4 regions of the Streptomyces sp. NPDC052496 genome follow, and region 4 is predicted to be linked to each of the others. Evidence: riboswitches for the same ligand, from Rfam matches in the RefSeq annotation. Region 4 holds a riboswitch; each other region holds the start of a gene.

Region 1 (3,190 bases), on a different contig from region 4:
TCGGCGAGGTCGGCGGACGCCTCGTACGCGGCGAGCATGATCCGCTCGGAGATCCGGGTGGACAGCTCCTTGGCCTCGGGCGAGTCGAAGCGCAGCCGCAGCCGGAAGAAGACGTCCTGGAGGCCCATCAGGCCCAGGCCCACCGGGCGCCAGCGGGAGTTGGAGGCGCCGGCCTGCTCGGTCGGGTAGAAGTTGATGTCCACCACGCGGTCGAGGAAGGTCACGGCCGTACGGACGGTGGCGTCCAGCCGCTCCCAGTCCATCGCCTCCTCCCAGCCGTCGGCCTCATTGCCCAGGTGGGCGGCGAGGTTGACCGAGCCGAGGTTGCAGACGGCCGTCTCGCCGTCGTCGGTGACCTCCAGGATCTCGGTGCACAGGTTCGAGGAGTGCACGACCTTGCCGGGCTCGGCGGTCTGGTTGGCGGTGCGGTTGGCGGCGTCCTTGAAGGTCATCCAGCCGTTGCCGGTCTGCGCGAGGGTGCGCATCATCCGGGAGTACAGGACGCGGGCCGGGACCTGCTTGACGGCGCGCCCCTCGGCCTCCGCCTTGCGGTACGCGGCGTCGAACGCGTCGCCGTACAGGTCCACCAGCTCGGGCGCGTCGCTGGGGGAGAACAGCGACCAGTCGGCGTCGGCCTCGACGCGGCGCATGAACTCGTCGGGGATCCAGTGCGCGATGTTCAGGTTGTGGGTGCGCCGGGCCTCCTCACCCGTGTTGTCACGCAGCTCCAGGAACTCCTCCAGGTCCGCGTGCCAGGTCTCCAGGTAGACACAGGCCGCGCCCTTGCGCCGGCCGCCCTGGTTCACGGCCGCGACCGAGGCGTCCAGGGTGCGCAGGAACGGCACGATGCCGTTGGAGTGGCCGTTGGTGCCGCGGATCAGCGAGCCGCGGGCCCGGACCCGGGAGTACGACAGGCCGATGCCACCGGCGTGTTTCGACAGGCGCGCCACCTGGTGGTAGCGGTCGTAGATCGAGTCCAGCTCGTCCAGCGGGGAGTCCAGCAGGTAGCAGGAGGACATCTGCGGGTGCCGGGTGCCGGAGTTGAACAGCGTCGGCGAGGACGGCAGGTACGAGAGCGTGCTGGTCAGACGGTACAGCTCGGCGACGTCGGCCACGGCCCGCTCGCTGTGGTCCTCGGCCAGGCCGCAGGCCACCCGCAGCAGGAAGTGCTGCGGGGTCTCGATCACCTGGCGGGAGATCGGGTGGCGCAGCAGGTAGCGGGAGTGCAGGGTGCGCAGGCCGAAGTAGCCGAAGCGGTCGTCGGCGCCGTCCGCCAGGGCGCGCTCGACCAGCTCGTCCAGGCGCGCCGCGTGGGTCCGTACGAACTCCGCCGTGCTGTCGGCGATCAGGCCCTCGCGGTGCCCGGCGGCGACGGAGGCGGAGAAGGCGACCGCCCCCTCCGCGGCCGCCTCCTCCGCGATGGCACGGGTCAGCAGGCGGGCGGCCAGCTTGGAGTACTGCGGCTCGTCGCCGATCAGGCCGGCCGCGGCCTCCATGGCCAGCGAGCGCAGCTCGGCCTCGTCGGAGCCGGGGTGGCGGCCGCGCAGCGCGGCGGCGGCGATCTTGCCCGGGTCGGTGGCGGGCAGGTCGGCGGTGAGGTCGGTCAGCGTGCGCAGCAGGGCGGTGCCGGGGCCGTCCGTGGCCTGGCCGCCGGTGCCCTGCTGGGGCTGCGTGTCCTTCGCGGGCTGCGCGACCTGCTCGGCTGCTGCGGGCTCCGTTGGCGCGATGGTCACGTGCTGCTCTCCCTCACTCGGCGGGGGCCTGGGGAGGGCACGGCGGCGCGTGCGGGCGTGCGGCACCCCCGGTACGGCAAGGGGTGCGCGGGCACACCGCGCAGCGTCCACCGGTCCAACCCGCGAGACCCGGACGTATCGACGACCGCGCCGGTCCTGGCGCGGGCGTGCTGTGGGCAGGTCTTCGGACTCACGGGTGCGGTTTGCGCACTACGTACACCGTTGCGGGACAGTTCCGGATTCGCACCGGATTCCCCTGCGACGACAGCGAGCACGAGCATACATCTTGTGCCGCCCCGTGCACCCACCCCCATATCTTGTGTCGCGTTGGCGCGGGGTTGTCCAAAGCCGTGGTATTCGGGGGCTGATCCGGGCGCGTTCCCAGGAGGGTTCGGGGCCTACGGGAGGGTGTCACGAGGCCGCCGCGGAGCCGTTCCCGGGGGGTTCCGGGCCTGTTCCCGGGCCGTTCGGGGCGGCCTGGACGGGGGCTGATGCAGGGGGCGTATCGGTGGCGCGGAATGCCCCTGACGCGTTGACCGGGACTCCTGGAAGCGTATTGGCTCCTTGTCTGCTCCGTCGCCGGCGGGGCGGGTGGGGGTCGTGGGTGAGGGGGGAGACATGCGAAAAGCAGGTACGGCGCGTGGCGCGGTGCGCGCCGTGGGGCTGGTGGCGGGAGCGTGTGTCGTGGTGGGGGTGATACCCGCGTCGTCGGCGGCTGCCCCGGGGCGGGTGGCTGTCGCGGGGCGGGTGGCGCCGGCCACCGAGCGGGTCAGTGTCGCCGCGGACGGGACGCAGGGAAACGGTTTTTCCGGGGATCCGCGGCTCAGCGCGAACGGGCGGTTCGTGGCATTCACCTCGGAAGCCACCAATCTGGGGCCCACGGACACCAACGGCCACCAGGACGTCTACGTCAAGGATTTACGGACGGGAAAGGTCGACCTGGTCAGCGTCGCCGGTGACGGCACGCGCGGCGACGCCCTCTCCGGCTCGCCCGAGATCAGCGCCGACGGGCGGTACGTCGCTTTCCACTCCGGCGCGACGAACCTGGTTCCCGGCGACACCAACGGCGAGGGCGACGTCTTCGTCCACGACCGCCGCACCGGGCGCACGGTGAGCCCCACCGCGGGCGCCGGGAAGTCCCCGTACGGGTACGGGGTCCAGAACTTCGCCCTCAGCGGCGACGGGCGCCGGCTCGCCTTCGGGTCCTACCGCCCGGACCTGGTCCCCGGCGACACCAACGAGCGCCTGGACATCTTCGTCCACGATGTGCAGGCGGGAACGGTGAAACGGGTGAGCGTGGCGAGCGACGGCAGCCAGGCGAACGGCGCCTCCGCCTTCCCGTCGATCAGCGCCGACGGCCGCCGGGTCGCGTTCACCTCGAAGGCGACCGATCTCGTCCCCGCCGGGCCCGGCTTCCGCCGCCCGCCGCCGCAGGACCCCCTGTACGTCCACGACCT
Region 2 (3,190 bases), on a different contig from region 4:
TGATGTTGCTGGTGCGCGACTGAGCCGAGTGCCGAGTGAGTGCCGAGTGCGAGTGCCGAGTGTCGAGTGCCAGGCCGAGTGCGAGATGGAGTGAGCGGTGAGTGAGAAGCGGGAAGGGGAGGGATTGATGTGGCAGTTCGGCGGCTGAATCATGCGGTGCTTTACGTACGGGACGTGGCGCGCGCGGTGGCCTTCTATACGGAGGCGCTGGGGTTCCGGGTGGATACCGAGATCCCGGGGAGGGCCGCGTTCCTGAGTGCGGAGGGGACGGCCAACGATCACGATCTCGGGCTGTTCGCGGTCGGTGCCGCGGCGCCCGGCCCCGAGCACGGCCGGGTGGGGCTCTACCACCTGGCCTGGGAGGTCGGGACGCTCGGCGAGCTGGCGGACGTGGCCGCGGACCTGGTGCAGCGGGGGGCGCTGGTCGGCGCCACCGATCATCTGGTGTCCAAGTCGTTGTACGCCAAGGATCCGGACGGCAACGAGTTCGAGGTCATGTGGCGGGTGCCGCGTACGGAGTGGCCGGGGCCGGACGAACCGGACCGGCTCCGTCCGCTCGACCTCGAAGCGGAGCTGGCGCGCTGGGGACGTGACCTGAAGACGGGTGCGGCGGCCGGGTCGGCGACCTGAGGGTGGAGTGGGGTCGAGGTGGCGGATCCCGTGGGCCCGGTGGGACCAGGGGAGCTCGGGAGCTCGGGAGCTCCGGTGGTGGCGGGGCCACGGGATCCGGTGGCTCAGGCCGGTTCCCGGGCCTCCGTGGCCCTCGCCGACCAGCGCTTTTCCACTCCGGCCAGCCGCCAGTACGCCAGGGCCGCCGCCCAGACGACCACGAACAGGCCGACGATGATGAAGCCCACGTTGTCCAGGTCGATCGACGAGATCCAGCCGGTCAGGCCGTCCGTCAGGTCCAGCTTCTCGTGCAGGACGGTGACCAGCTCGATGGTCCCGATGAAGAAGGCGACGGCGATCGACAGGCCGGTGATCGTGAGGTTGTAGTAGACCTTGCGTACCGGGTTCGAGAACGCCCACTGGTACGCGAAGTTCATGAACGTACCGTCCAGCGTGTCGAACAGGCTCATCCCCGCCGCGAACAGCAACGGCAGCACCAGGATCGCGTACCACGGCAGCCCGGCCGCCGCGCCGCTGCCCGCCATCACCATCAGCGTCACCTCGGTCGCGGTGTCGAAGCCGAGGCCGAAGAGCAGGCCGAGCGGGTACATCTGGCCGGGCCGGGTGATGGAGCGGGTGAAGCGCCCCAGTACGCGGTTCATGAAGCCGCGGGAGTCGAGGTGCTGCTCCAGCTCCGCCTCGTCGTACCGGCCCTGCCGCATCGCGCGGAACACCCGCCAGATACCTGCCAGCGCGACGAGATTCAGCGCGGCGATGAGGTAGAGGAAGGTGCCGGAGACCGTGGTGCCCACGGTGCCGAGCACCTGGTGGGTGCTCGATCCGTCGTCGAGCAGGGTGCCGGCCAGCTGTGCGCCGCCGGCCACCAGCGCCGCCATGGCGACGACCACGCTGGAGTGCCCGAGCGCGAACCAGAAGCCCACCGAGACCGGGCGCTTGCCGTCGGCCATCAGTTTGCGGGTGGTGTTGTCGATGGCGGCGATGTGGTCGGCGTCGAAGGCGTGCCGCATGCCGAGGGTGTACGCGGTGACGCCGAGGCCGACTCCGAAGACCTGCGAACCCACGGTGTAGTGGTTCGGCACGACCAGGAGGAAGAGCACGCCGAAGGCGACGACGTGCAGTGCGGCGATGACCGCCATCAGTCCCGCGGTCCGCACGGTGTCCTGGCGCCGCCAGCGGAATCCGGGGAGAGGGGTTGAGGCGGTTGAGGCGGTTGAGGCGGGTGGGGCGGGTGATGAGAGGGGAGGGGGAGAAGAGGAGGAAGGGGTAGGGGAATCGGCGGACAGGGACATCCGGTGGTCACGCTCCAGCACCTCGTGGATCAATTCGTGAGATGCCGTGGCCGGTCTCCTGGCTGACGGGTGTACGCGCCCGCCCCGGCCTTCCCGGCCGCGGGCTGCGGCCAGTGGCTCCGTACGGGCGCGGGGCACGTACGGAATGGGGCGGGAACTTCCCGATCACAGTGGCGAGGGCCGCTCCGGTCTGGACCCGAAGGTCTTCACCGGTCTTCCCGACACCACGGCCCGGACACTCTAACGCCAGGTAGCGGCATGGTCATCGGATCAATGTCCCGGGAACCCGTGGCGCTCTCCGCTCGACTACCTGGTCCTGGGCTCGCAAGGGCGAGCCGTCGGGCAGTCGAGAGGCAGGGAGAGCGGACGTATGCGTTGTGGTGAGGGGTTGGGGGGCTCGGTGGGGTCAGTAGATTCGGTGAGTTCGGTGAGTTCGGTGAGTTCGGTGGGTTTTGGAAGTTCGGTGGGCTCGGTGGGCTCGGTGGGGGCGACGAGGTCGGTGGTCAGGGGGCGGACGGTGGTGGCGGTGCTGGTGGGGCTGGCGGTTGCCGGGCTGGCCACTGGTTGCGACAGCGGCAGCGGTGGCGATGGCGGTAGCGGGCGTACGGCAGGCGGTGCCGCGAACGACCAAGGGGGTGGAGCCGGTGGTTTTCCCGTCTCGGTCACCGATTGCGACGGGCGGCGGACGACGTTCTCCGCGGCCCCGCGGAAAATCGTCACGAGCAATGCGGCGAGCCTGGAAATGCTGCTTCGGCTGGGAGCGGGCGACCGGGTGGCCGGTACCGGGTTTCCGCCGGGGAAGGGAACGTTGCCGCCTGAACTCGATGCCCAGGCGCAGCGTGTCCCGGTACTGGGGAAAACGGTGATTCCGAAGGAAAAGCTGCTCGGCTCCGGAGCCGAGGTTTATATCGACACGTTCGCTTCCATGGGCAACATGGGCGGAGCGGCGGCCGGCCCGACCGAGGAAGAATTCGCTGCGGCGGGCATCAAGCACGTCTACCTGGCCTCGACGGCGTGCGCGCCACGCAAGAAGGCGCCGCAGCAGGACTTGTCCGCGGTGGAGGGGGACATCCGGCGGCTCGGGCAGGTCACGGGCACCTCGAAGCGCGCGTTGCAGCTGGTGGCGGAGATGGAGAAGAAGGTGTCCTCGGTACGCAAGGCCATTGCGGACGTGCCCGTGGCGAAGCGGCCGTCGTACTTCTTCTTCGATTTCGACGCGGGGACGAAGCAGCCCGTCGCGGTCTGCAACCGGCAGGTGGCCAACGCGGTAC
Region 3 (3,190 bases), on a different contig from region 4:
CGCGGAGGCGGAGGTGCGGCGGATGACGGCAGCGGCCCGGACCGGAACGGCGGCGGGCGGACCCCGGGTGACCGACCACCGGGGCGGCGTGTGGTCGATCGCCGTCCCCATACCGGACAACCCGCTCGGCCACACCCTCGTCCACCTCCTGGAGACCGGCCGCGGCCCGGTCCTGGTGGACACCGGGTGGGACGACCCGGACGCCTGGGACACCCTGACCGCCGGGATCGCCGCCTGCGGCTTCGAGGTCACCGACCTGTACGGCGTCCTCCTCACCCACCACCACCCCGACCACCACGGCCTCTCCGCCCGCGTACGGGAGGCGTCCGGCGCGTGGCTCGCCATGCACGCCGCGGACACCGCCGTCGTACGCCGCACCCGCGAGGCCGAACCCGGCCGGTGGCTGGACTACCTGATCGCCAAGCTGACCGCGGCCGGGGCACCCGACAGTCACCTGGCACCGCTGCGCCTGGCCCGCGCCCGCGGACAGGTGCGCGAGCTCCCCGGGCTGCGCGCCGCGCTGCCCGACCGGGAGATCACCCCCGACGCGCTCCTCGACCTGCCCGGCCGCAGGCTGCGCGCCGTCTGGACACCCGGCCACACGCCCGGCCACGTGTGCCTGCACCTGGAGGAGGAGCATCCGGCGCGGCGGCCCGGCCACGGCCGGCTCTTCTCCGGCGACCACCTGCTGCCGGGCATCAGCCCGCACATCGGGCTGTACGAGGACCCGGGCGACACGGCGGTCACCGACCCCCTCGGTGACTACCTGGCCTCCCTGGAACGCGTCGCCCGGCTCGCGCCCGCCGAGGTGCTCCCCGCCCACCAGCACGCCTTCGCCGACGCGCCCGGCCGGGTACGCGAGCTCCTCGCCCACCACGAGGAGCGGCTGGCCGGCCTGCGCGCGCTGCTGGCCGTGCCCCGCACGCCGTGGCAGCTCGCCGAGGCCATGGAGTGGAACCGGCCGTGGGAGCGGATTCCGTACGGGTCGCGGAACATCGCCGTCTCGGAGGCGGAGGCGCATCTGCGGCGGCTGGTGCGGCTGGGGCTGGCGGAGGCGGTGCCGGGGCCGGAGCCGGTGACGTACCGGGCGGTGTGAGGAGCGGGCGGCAGGCGGAGCGGGGGGAGCGCCGGGTGGCGGGCCCGTGCCCGGGTCTCCCCCGGCCCGCCGGTTAAGGTGTGCGAGACAATTTCATCCTGTGCCCGATCGGGGGAAGCCGGTGGAAATCCGGCGCTGACCCGCAACCGTGATCCGGGACGTACGGCACCGCCGCACCGGCCGCCGCCGGGACCGTGAGAAGATCCCGCGCACCGGCCGTCCGCGCCGGGCCCCGTACGCCCGGTGAGCCGGAGCACCCGCTGGGGCACGACCAAGGCTCCCGCCACCGGCAGGCCGCGCCTCCTCGCGCGGACGGCCGGTGCGCGGCACCGTCGAGGTATGCGGAGCTGAGCCCGGTGCCACCGCGGCCGGTCACCGACCGGCGGGCGGCGGGGCGTCCGAGTGCGGCTGCGCACCCACCGCAGCACCCACACCGGCCCACCGCGGACCCACCGCAGCGAACTGACCCGAGAGGCACCGACCCGATGGCCACCACGGCTTCCCAGGCTTCCCCGGCCCCCAGGGCTTCCACGGCCCCCACCCTCGCCGCCCTGGCGCGGCGCGCCGCCGCGGCGCTGGCCGGGGCCGCCGTGCTGTGCGCGGCCGGTGCCCCGGTGGCGGCCGCCGACTCCCCCGCGCCCGCCGCCAAGGCGTCGAAGCTGCCCGACGGGCTGTACGGCACCAAGGACCCGCAGTACGACGGCGTGTGGCGGCAGTCGCTCGCCCTCCTCGCGCAGCGCACCGTCGGGGTGCGTCCGTCGGTGGCGGGCGTCGACTGGCTCGCCGGACAGCAGTGCGCGGACGGCGCCTTCAGCGCGTACCGCGCCGAACCGGCGAAGGCCTGCGACGACAAGACGATGCGGGACACCAACCAGACGGGTGCCGCGGTCCAGGCGCTGGCCGCGCTCGGCGGGCACGACGACGCCGTACAGAAGGCCGTGAAGTGGCTGAAGTCGGTACAGAACGACGACGGCGGCTGGCCCTCGATGAGCGGCTCGCCCAGCGACGCCAACTCCACCTCCGTGGTGATCGGCGCGCTCCAGGCCGCGGGTCAGAAGCCGGAGTCCGTCAAGAAGGGCGACAAGTCCCCGTACGACGCGCTGGTCTCCTTCCAGCTGGGCTGTGACGCGAAGGAGGGGGAGCGCGGCGCGTTCGCCTTCCAGCCCAAGGACGGCAAGCTGGCCCCGAACGCGGACGCCACGGCCGCCGCCGTGCTCGGCGGGCTGGGCAAGGGCTTCGTGGTGGACCCGGCGGGCAAGGACGTCGACGAGCCGGTCGAGCCCCTGAAGTGCGCCGGGGGCGAGGACCCGAAGCGGAACCCGCAGCAGGCCTCCGAAGGCGGCGCGGCCTACCTGGTCGCGCAGCTCGGCGCGGGCGGGCAGCACCTGAAGTCCGCGATGCCCGGCGCCGGGGACCAGCCGGACGTCGGCAACACCGCCGATGCCGTCGTGGCACTCGCCGCGGGCGGGCACGGTGCCGCCGCGCAAAAGCCGTTGCAGTGGCTTCAGAAGAACTCCGCGAACTGGGCCAAGGAGGCCGGACCGGCCGCGTACGCGCAGCTGGTGCTGGCCGCGCACGCCGCGGGCGCCGACCCGCGCGCCTTCGGCGGCGCCGACCTGGTCGCGCAGCTGAACGCCACCGGCCCCAAGCCGGCCGGCAGCTCCGCGCCGTCCGCCGCGCCCGAGAAGGACGCCAAGGACCAGGACGAGCAGGGCTCCGGCGCGTGGTGGGTCTTCGGCGTCGTGTTCGTCGCGTGCGTGGGCATCGGGTTCCTGATCAGCGGCCGCCGGAAGAAGAACGGCCTCTGATGCGACGCCCGCCGCTGCCCCGCTCCCGCTCCGCGCGCCTCCTCGGCGCCCTGGCCCTGGCCGGTACGGTCACCGGCCTGGGCGCGGCGCCCGCCCAGGCGCAGGAGTACCGCTACTGGTCGTTCTGGGACGGGCCCGCCGCCGGCGCCCCGGCCTCCGGGGACGGCGGCTGGTCGTACGCGACCGAGGGCCCGGCCACCAGCCGCCCCCGGGACGGCGCCGTGGCGGGCTTCCGCTTCACCGTCGGCGCCGACTCGAAGGCGGCCGGCAAGCCGCGCCGTGCCGC
Region 4 (3,190 bases):
GTCACATCGCCCCGGAACTTGTTGACCAGATAGCCCGCGACCAGCGCCTGGTCCTCCGGGGACAGCAGCGCCGTGGTGCCGAAGAACGAGGCGAACACCCCGCCCCGGTCGATGTCGCCGACCACCACGGCCGGGATACGGGCGGCGCGCGCGATGCCCATGTTCACGATGTCGGTACGCCGCAGGTTGATCTCCGCCGGGCTGCCGGCACCCTCGCAGATCACCGCGTCGTGCGTACGGCGCAGCTCCTGGAGGCAGTCCGTGACCGTACCGAGCAGCTGCTCCTGGCGCCCCGCGTGGTAGCCGCGCGCGCTCAGCTCGCCCACCGGCTTGCCCATCAGCACGACCTGGCTGCTGCGGTCACTGCCCGGCTTCAGCAGCACCGGGTTCATCAGCGCGCTCGGCTCGACGCGCGCCGCCGCTGCCTGCATGGCCTGTGCCCGCCCGATCTCCGCGCCCTCGCGCGTCACGAACGAGTTCAGCGACATGTTCTGTGCCTTGAAGGGCGCCACCTTGACGCCCTTGCGGGCCAGCCAGCGGCAGATGCCCGCCGTCACCACGCTCTTGCCCGCGTCGGACGTGGTGCCCGCCACCAGCAGCCCGCCGCCGAGCGGAGCCCCACCCGAACCGTTCACCTGGCACTCCTCGCCGTGCGTGCGTTGCCGCTCACTTGGTCCTCCTGGCCGTACGGGAGCGCCGCAGCGCCCCGGCCGCCAGCCTGCCCGTCACCGTGGCCGCCAGCGCCAGCGCGCTCACCCGGCGCGACAGCCGCACGGCCCGCTCGACGTCCGCCACCGCGACGGGCCGCCCGGCGTCACCGTTGAGCACCGGCCGGTGCTCGACCCGGCCGCCGTACGCCAGCGTGCCGCCCAGCCGCACGCCCAGCGCCCCGGCGAACGCCGCCTCCACCGGGCCCGCGTTCGGGCTCGGGTGGGACGGGCCGTCCTGCCGCCAGGCGCGCCACGCGCCCCGCCGGTCCGGACCGGCCAGCACCGCCAGCGCGGCGGTCAGCCGGGAGCCGGGGAAGCCGGCCACGTCGTCGAGGCGGGCCGAAGCCCAGCCGAAGCGGCGGTAGCGCGGGGACTTGTGGCCCACCATCGCGTCCAGCGTGTTGACGGCACGGAACGCCAGCAGCCCCGGCACGCCCGCGACCGCGCCCCACACCAGGGCGCCGACCACCGCGTCCGAGGTGTTCTCGGCGACGGACTCGACCACCGCGCGCGCCAGCTGCTGCCCGTCCAGGGCCTGCGGGTCGCGCCCGCACAGGTGCGGCAGGCGCTCGCGCGCCACGTCGAGGTCGCCCACGGCGAGCGCGCCGCCGACGGCCCGCGCCTCGCGGCCCAGCGAGGTGCCGCCCAGGACGGCCCAGGTGGCGGCGGCGGTCAGCGCGACGGAGGCGGGAAAGGCGGCGGGGGAGCGGCGCACGGCGCGGTCCAGCAGCGCGGCACCGGCGGCGGTGCCGCCCGCGAGCAGCGCGGTGTGCAGGGCGCCGCGCCCGCGGTCGTCGCGCCACAGGCGGCGTTCCACGGCGGCCGCGGCCCGCCCGAAGGCGGCCACGGGGTGACCGCGCCGGGGATCGCCCACGGCCAGGTCGCCGAGGAAGCCGAGGGCCGCGCCGCACGCGTAGCCGGCGTGTTCGGCACGCATCGGATCAGACCGCCGTCACGCCTCGGAGGGGCGGCGTGGGGGTACGTCCAGCAGATCTCGAACTGCGGCCGGGCATGGCGGTAGGTCCTCACTCAGGGTCCGCGCCCTGGTTCGACGGATACGGCGACGAGAGTCTCCTGGCTCCCCGGATCGGCGCTTCCCCCGGCCTTCCAGTCCGTACGGGAACCTGCGTCGCGGGACGCGGACCGTGGCCCTTGGTGGAGGGGCGCTCCCCGGTGACAGTGGCGGGACCGCGCCGGATTCTCACCGGACTTCCTCATCTGTCGCCGATTGGCTCCGGCAGTCCACCACGCTCCGCGAAGCCCGTCAACTCGCGCTTGACCTGCGGCGCGGGGCCGTGCCGGTGCCTGTGTCCAAGGACACAGCGGCCGGTGCCCGGCACGCCGCGGAAGGACGTCCGGCGAACGACGACGGGGCGCCCGGCGGACGCGGCGGGTGCCGCGGCCACCGGACGCCCCGGGGCGCCGTGCCGGTGCCGGTCAGGCGGCGACGATCAGATAGATCCCGTACGCCACGGCCGCCGCGCACAGCGCGAAGCAGGCGTACGCCCCGGCCCGCGCCGCGCCGCCGGGCGCGCCGGCGGTCACCGGCGCGCCCTCCTGCCGCGGCGTGCGGGACGTGCCGACGATGCCGAGGGTGAACAGGCCCACGATCCCGACCGTCACGACCAGCGTGACACCGAAGACCTGGCCGAGCGCTGCCCAGTCGATGCTCATTGCGTTCTCGTTCCTCCGTGGGAGCCGTGCGGCCGGGTCAGCCGGCGGCCGAGCCGGCCTTGGCGCGGCGCCGGTCGTGCGTCTCGTGCGGGTGGGCGGCCACCGGGTCGGCGATCACCGGGGCGGCGCCGACCGGGTCCGCGAGCGGCGCTCCGGCCACCGCGGGCGCCGGGACGGCGGCCACGACCGGGCCGGCGGGCGGCGGCGCGACGGCCTGCAGCGCGGTGGTGACGACGCCGGCGGGCTCCGCCGCCGGGCCCTCGTTGACGTTGGTGTGGTCCACCGGCTTGCGCCGGGAGGCCATCCAGATCGCGCCGCAGACGGCGAGGGCCAGGACGGCGACGGCCGCGATGCCCCAGTCGCCCTGGTCGGCCAGGAGCGCGGCACCGGCCGCGACCAGCCCGGCGGCCGGCAGCGTCAGGCACCAGGCGGCGGCCATCCGGCCCGCCGTGGACCAGCGCACCACGCCGCCCTTGCGGCCCAGGCCGGAGCCCATCACCGCGCCGGAGCACACCTGGGTGGTGGAGAGCGCGAAGCCGAGGTGGGAGGAGGCCAGGATGGTGGCCGCGGCGCCGGTCTGGGCGGCGAAGCCCTGCGGCGGCTGGATGTCGGTGATGCCCTTGCCCATCGTGCGGATGATCCGCCAGCCGCCCAGGTACGTGCCGAGGGCGATGGCCAGGCCGGCCGAGGCGATGACCCACAGCGGCGGGTCGGCGTGCGGCGCGACGACGCCGCCGGTGATCAGCGCGAGGGTGATCACGCCCATCGTCTTCTGGGCGTCGTTGGTGCCGTGGGCGAGGGAGACC

Evidence for each region. Region 4 has a riboswitch for cobalamin ahead of AB0L45_RS36685 (cobalamin biosynthesis protein). Riboswitches for the same ligand answer to the same signal wherever they lie in the genome.
Region 1: linked by a shared signal. The riboswitch ahead of AB0L45_RS04620 (ribonucleoside-diphosphate reductase subunit alpha) and the one ahead of AB0L45_RS36685 (cobalamin biosynthesis protein) in region 4 are both predicted to bind cobalamin.
Region 2: linked by a shared signal. The riboswitch ahead of AB0L45_RS32140 (HoxN/HupN/NixA family nickel/cobalt transporter) and the one ahead of AB0L45_RS36685 (cobalamin biosynthesis protein) in region 4 are both predicted to bind cobalamin.
Region 3: linked by a shared signal. The riboswitch ahead of AB0L45_RS31880 (prenyltransferase/squalene oxidase repeat-containing protein) and the one ahead of AB0L45_RS36685 (cobalamin biosynthesis protein) in region 4 are both predicted to bind cobalamin.

Annotation. Positions count from the first base shown of each region.
Region 1 covers NZ_JBFAUH010000002.1:262,269-265,458, forward strand. The annotation lists gene AB0L45_RS04620 (ribonucleoside-diphosphate reductase subunit alpha) at 1-1,733, opposite strand, end outside; cobalamin riboswitch at 1,891-2,031, opposite strand; gene AB0L45_RS04625 (hypothetical protein) at 2,352-3,190, shown strand, end outside.
Region 2 covers NZ_JBFAUH010000029.1:101,398-104,587, reverse strand. The annotation lists gene AB0L45_RS32150 (DoxX family protein) at 1-23, shown strand, start outside; gene AB0L45_RS32145 (VOC family protein) at 130-630, shown strand; gene AB0L45_RS32140 (HoxN/HupN/NixA family nickel/cobalt transporter) at 735-1,919, opposite strand; cobalamin riboswitch at 1,950-2,163, opposite strand; gene AB0L45_RS32135 (ABC transporter substrate-binding protein) at 2,437-3,190, shown strand, end outside.
Region 3 covers NZ_JBFAUH010000029.1:45,569-48,758, forward strand. The annotation lists gene AB0L45_RS31875 (MBL fold metallo-hydrolase) at 23-1,096, shown strand; cobalamin riboswitch at 1,178-1,376, shown strand; gene AB0L45_RS31880 (prenyltransferase/squalene oxidase repeat-containing protein) at 1,582-2,904, shown strand; gene AB0L45_RS31885 (SCO2322 family protein) at 2,904-3,190, shown strand, end outside.
Region 4 covers NZ_JBFAUH010000043.1:31,748-34,937, reverse strand. The annotation lists gene AB0L45_RS36690 (cobyric acid synthase) at 1-635, opposite strand, end outside; gene AB0L45_RS36685 (cobalamin biosynthesis protein) at 667-1,647, opposite strand; cobalamin riboswitch at 1,778-1,928, opposite strand; gene AB0L45_RS36680 (hypothetical protein) at 2,148-2,384, opposite strand; gene AB0L45_RS36675 (inorganic phosphate transporter) at 2,422-3,190, opposite strand, start outside.